Linked DNA regions of Desulfatibacillum aliphaticivorans DSM 15576. Each later gene encodes a partner of the first gene's protein in a complex. Links are inferred from orthologs where the notes say so. Each region holds a gene or a part of one and is shown in the gene's direction. Other genes may lie near its edges.

The links.
Region 2: the proteins of tolR (region 1) and G491_RS34595 are in contact, whole or in part, in a cryo-EM structure (PDB 9DDO), measured with the Escherichia coli proteins. The link is inferred for Desulfatibacillum aliphaticivorans DSM 15576 from one-to-one orthologs.

What each region holds. Positions count from the first base shown.
Region 1 is NZ_AUCT01000008.1:157,993-160,728, forward strand. It holds tolR (protein TolR), read left to right. Parts: upstream 1-1,026; coding sequence 1,027-1,446; downstream 1,447-2,736. Other genes in the region: G491_RS33635 (tetratricopeptide repeat protein), read right to left, coding at 1-29; tolQ (protein TolQ), read left to right, coding at 255-1,004; G491_RS0109425 (energy transducer TonB), read left to right, coding at 1,482-2,453; G491_RS33640 (energy transducer TonB), read left to right, coding at 2,466-2,736. UniProt on the Escherichia coli protein: Involved in the TonB-dependent energy-dependent transport of various receptor-bound substrates.
Region 2 is NZ_AUCT01000040.1:15,152-17,982, forward strand. It holds G491_RS34595 (energy transducer TonB), read left to right. Parts: upstream 1-962; coding sequence 963-1,700; downstream 1,701-2,831. Other genes in the region: G491_RS0124655 (radical SAM family protein), read right to left, coding at 1-309; G491_RS0124660 (ExbD/TolR family protein), read left to right, coding at 542-961; G491_RS0124670 (tetratricopeptide repeat protein), read left to right, coding at 1,697-2,831. UniProt on the Escherichia coli protein: Interacts with outer membrane receptor proteins that carry out high-affinity binding and energy dependent uptake into the periplasmic space of specific substrates such as cobalamin, and various iron compounds (such as iron dicitrate, enterochelin, aerobactin, etc.).

The sequences.
Region 1 (2,736 bases):
AAAACCGCCGCCAGCCAATATTTACGCATCCCCGCCTCCTGTCGCTGAAAATGCTGCATCCATAGCCTTTTTTTAAAAAATTCTCAAGCTGGAGCAGAGAGTGTGCAAAAGTTTTGCAAATATCCTGAAATTAGGCTTGAAACGCCTTGCAAAGCCTTGACACTTATGGGGCTCTCGTATAGTCTCTGAGCTATCAAAGCGGCGTCCACGCCTCATGAAACATTCAAGCATCCTACTGTAATTACGGGGAAATTATGACTGGTGCAAGTTCTGACATTTTTAAGTTGGTGACCCAATCAGGATTGATGGTCCAATTCGTCCTGTTTGTACTCCTGAGCTTTTCCGCGGCCTGTTGGACGATTATCGGGCTGAAAATCCGCCAATTGTGGCTCGCCAAAAATGAGACCGCCCAATTTGTGGAGTTTTTCTGGAAAAGCGGGAACATGGCCAAGTCATACGCCAAGGCCAAGCAACTGACCAACAGCCCCGTGGCCCGAGCCTATCGGGTGGCTTATATGGAAATGGTGCGGATCAACCAGAGCAGCGGGAACGGCCAAAACCAGGAAGGCTTTTCCATGGGCACGGACAATATCAAGCGCGCCCTGCGCCGGGCCAACGTAAGCGAGTTGACCCGCCTGACCCAGTGGGTGCCTTTTTTGGCCACCATCGGCAACACGGCGCCGTTTATCGGCCTGTTCGGCACGGTCTGGGGCATCATGAGCGCCTTCCACGGCATCGGACAGCGCGGGACCGCCACCCTGGCGGTGGTTGCGCCCGGCATATCAGAAGCTCTGGTAGCCACGGCGGCCGGCCTGGCCGCAGCCATTCCGGCCGTCATGGCGTACAACCATTTCACATCCCGGATTCGCGTGGCCGAGTCCCAGTTGAACAACTTCGCCTCGGATTTCATCAATGTGGTGGAGCGGGAAGTGGTGAACAAGCCCGCCCAGCCTCAGCAGCAGGCCCAAAAGCCCCAACAGCCGGTTCGCAAGCCCCAGCAATAAGGAACGTCAGGAGGAGCAAGGCATGGCCGGAACAAGCGAAACCGATCGCCTGATGTCGGAAATCAACGTGACTCCCTTTGTAGACGTCATGCTGGTTTTGTTGATCATATTCATGGTAACCGCCCCCATGATGGTGCAGGGGGTGGACGTGGCCCTGCCCACCACCACATCCGCGCCCATGGAGACGGACGAAAGCAACGTCACCATCACCATTGATAAAAGGGAGCGGGTCTACATTAACGACGCGCAAATTCAAATTGACATGCTCGGCCAGAAAATCGCCGCAATCTACGACCAGAACAGGGACCTGCGCTTTTTTCTGAGAGCGGATAAAGACGTGCGGTACGGCCTGGTGGTCCGGGTGATGGCGGACGTGAAGGAAGCGGGCATTCCCAGGCTGGGGGCCATCACAGTCCCCCTGCCGGACGAAGAATCCAAATAGCGGCGAATCGGCCCAAAGCCTAACCATAGCAGCGCATGACACTAAAAACGCCAAAAAAAATAAATCCTCCCAAGGCAGACCAGGCAGTCAATAATTCGCCGGACCTGCCTAACGAGGACGACCCGGTCTGGATGGCTTTCGCCGGAGGATCCGTAGCGCTTCACATTATCGTCCTTGCGCTCATGATCTTTTTGCCCCAGATGGTAAGCTCCAAAAAGCCGAGCCTGCCGTATCTGGACATCGCCCTGACCTCTTTGCCCACAGTGGCGCCGGGCGCTCCCGGCCCCAAGGCGGCGCCGCCCAAGCAGGAAGAACCCAAGGTGGAGCCTCTTCCCAAGGAAGAGCCGGAACCCGAACCGGAGCCGGTGAAAGAGCCGGAACCGGTCAAAGAGCCCGAGCCGGTGAAGCTGAAGCCTGCCGAACCCAAGGTGGTGAAGCAGCCTGTAGTCGTCAAGCCGGTGGAAGCGGCGGAAATCTCCACGGCCCCTAAAAAGGAGCCGGACGAAATTCCGGTTTTGACCTCCCTGAAAAAACGCACCTATAAAGTGGAAGTGGCCAAGGAAAAGGCCTTGCGGGAAATTAAGGAAAGGGTGGAGTCGGGCAGGCCCAGTTCAGTGGAGGACGCCATTGCAAGAATGCGGAAAAATCCCGGAGAGCGGCCCAAGCAAGAAGCCCAACAAGGCGGAGGAGATGGCGGCAGGGCCTATTTGACCAAAATGGAAATGCTGCGTAACCGCTACATCGACGAGGTCGGTACGCTTATGCAGAAAAATTGGGCCATGCCGCAGCAGTTTACCGGAACTGGCCTGGAAGCGTGGATAATGTTCACGGTTCATTCTGATGGGAATATTACAGACATCAGCTTCGATAAACGATCAGGGAATACGTTTTTTGACGACTCCGGGGAAAGGGCGGTGAGAAAATCCATCCCCACCAAGCCTTTTCCTCCGGATCTAGACAAAGAACCTTTTCAAATGCTTGTATATTTCATAGCACCAGCAAACTAAGGACTGTTTGGGATGATTTTCAATAAAAAGCTATTCATCATGTTCCTTATGTCGGCCATGGCCCTGACCGCCTTTGCCGGGTGCGTGGAAAAGGAGCCGCAGCCGCCTCATAAGAAATTGCGGGACTTGTCGGAACTGACGCCGCAAGAGCGGTTGCGTATAGAATACATTGAAGAAGTTGGTAAAACTATACAAAAAAACTGGGCCATGCCGGAACGGTTTGTCGGTAAAAAGATGGAAGCAAGGATTGCTTTTACGGTCAACCCGGACGGACGTTTGACCA
Region 2 (2,831 bases), on another replicon or contig:
TTCAATAAATGCACAGGAAGCCGCGGCGATATAGCCGGGGGAGTTGAAGGTTGCCACGGGAAATATGGGCTCGCCGGGATTGTAGGGATTTTCCTCCAGGGCGACCAGATCCATGGAGTCCAGGTCCAGGGCGACCAAGGTTCTATCGGGCAGAAAAAGGGTTTCGCTGCCGTGGGGCTGGACAATCAGCTTTTCCCCGTCCAGGGGCCTCAGGTAATTGCCCGAGGCGCCGACGGCGGCGTAGCCTTCCAGTTCAAAAATCTCGCCTTCTTCATTGGCCGCCAAGGGCGCTACGGCTTCAAAATCCATATTTTTTAATCCCTTCTTGCAGTTTATTGATGACGGCAGGATATTTCTTTACGTTAGCCAAGTCAAGGGGGCTCAAACGCCTAAACTTTAAAGATGTGCTGGCGCTAACAGCAGGTTTTCATGTACAATAGGGGTTTGGGAAGACGCCCGGCGGTGTTGCGAAACGCCTTTAGTCCGAAACTTCCGTTATTTTTGCATGGTAAAAGCCCTGTTGCGTGGAGCCAAAAGACCAATGCTTAACATCACTGCATCCAGACGAAACAAAGGCCAGGGAGTGGAGTTGAACATCGCCCCTCTCATTGATATGGTCTTTATTTTGCTGATATTTTTCCTGGTCACCACCAGCTTTGTGCGGGAAACCGGCGTGGACGTGGAGCGCCCCTCCGCGGCTACGGCTGTGACTAAAAATCAATCCAGCATCCTGATAGCCGTCACCCGGGATAACCGGGTGTTTATGGAAAAAAGGGAGTTGGACCCGCGCACAGTGCGCGCCAATGTAGAAAGGGCCCTGGCTGAAAATCCCGAGGCCGGAATCGTGGTGGTGGCTGATAAAGAAAGCATGACCGGCATGGTCATTGAAGTTATGGACGAGTGCAGGCTGGCGGGAGCAAAAAACGTGTCTATTGCGGCGAGCCTGGATTCGGGAGGATAACGTGGGCGAGGCCGTCGGCAGCCAAAAGCAGTTTGGGTTGGGAGAGGGCAAAGCCTGGGCTTTGGCGATAATTGTCGCGCTGGTCCTGAACCTGTTTTTTTTCGGCCTCATGCCGGGCCTGATGACCCGGGCGCCCCGGGAGCAGCCGCGCATGGCGACAGGCGATCCCGTACGCATTGAAAGGGTTCGTCCGCCCGAGCCTGAAGAGCCCCGACCGCCTAAACCCCAAGAGACGCAGCAAGCCGCATCCCAGCCGGTCTCCCCCATGCCCCAAGCCAGCGCGCCGGACGCGCCCCGGCCGGACATCGCTCCGGTCCCCTTGGAGTTGAACCCGGCCCTGCCGCCTTCCTCGGTGTCATTCCCGGCGCCCAAGTATAAAACAGTTCCTTTGCCCGACGCCAAGCCGGCGCCCGCGCCTGCAGTTGTGCAAAAAGGACTGTATGAAATCTCGGAACTGGACGCCCCGCCCCGGCAGTTGTCAGGAGGAAGGCCAGTTTACCCGTTGAGGGCGAAACGCATGGGCGTGGAGGGGTCGGTCAAGGTCCACTTCATATGGACCAAAGAGGGAATAATCCGGGACATCCAAATTTTGGAAGTCGATCCCCCCGGATTTTTTGAAAAAAGCGCCAAAGACTATTTGGAAAGAATCCTGCGGTTGAGCATCGGTACGAAGGACGGAGTTGCGGTGGATTATCCCATGACTCAAACCCTGCATTTCCAACTGGGAGGCGAAGAATGATCAAAATCCGCCTCCATATTTTTATAGCCCTGTTGATATTGTTTGCCTGTCCGGCCTCTTCATTTGCGGACGAACCGATTTCCCAGCCTTTGCACAACGCCCTGGAAAAAGCCCAGTCTCTGATGGCGATGGGGGAGTATATGCAGGCCTCCAATCTGCTGGAAGAATTCCGCAAAAACAATGATGATCAGCATTATCTCCTGGATTTCATCCTGGGCGCCGCCTATCTTGAACAAGCCAAGCCTTCCCTGGCCAGGGATCGATTTGCAGCCTGCATCCAAAAAAAGCCTGACTACCTTCCAGCATTGCAAAACCTGGCGCGCTGCTGGTTTGACCTGGGCGACATGCCCCAGGCCGCAGATTATTACAAAAAGGCCTACGCCCTTTCCAATCCCCAGGAGCCGGATCTCTTATATTACGCAGCTGTGTGCCTGGCTTCGGGCGGAGACTATCCCGCGGCCTTGGAAGCGTTCCGGCGGCTCATGGCAGAACACAAAAGCCAGGCCCGGCTGGAATGGAAAGAGGCCATGGCCCAAACCCTGATTCAAGCCGATAAAAAGCGCGAATCCCTGCCCGTTCTGGAGGAAATCATCCGGGAGGCGACGGACGATAGAAAACGCAGGTGGCAGGAGGTCCTTTTATATCAGTACGCGGAACTGGGCATGGATACAAAGGCCGTGGCCTATGTGCACGCCCTGCTGGACGAGTATCCGGACGAGCCTTTATGGTGGAAAACCCTGTGGCGCCTCCATTTGAACCAGGGAAGATATAAAGAAGCTTTGGCCGGCCTGGTTGTATACAACTATTTCCAGCCGCTTTCGCCTAAGGAAATCGAATTGGCCGGGGACTTGTATTCGGCCTCCGGGGTTCCTGGAAAAGCCGTTAATTTTTACGAACAATCCTTGGAAAATAAACAGGATCCGGACGTAATCCTTAAGATTGCCGACGCGTTCCACCGAATAGGAAAGCTCCAGGAGGCTCTGGATTGGCTGGATAAAGCCTTGGAGCAGAATCAAAAAAGTACGATTTTGTTGTCCCGAGCCTATATCTTATATGATATGAAAGATTATTCAAACGCTGCAACGGCGTTCAAGACGGCGGCGCCCCAGGCGAAGAAGCCGGGGCAAGCCT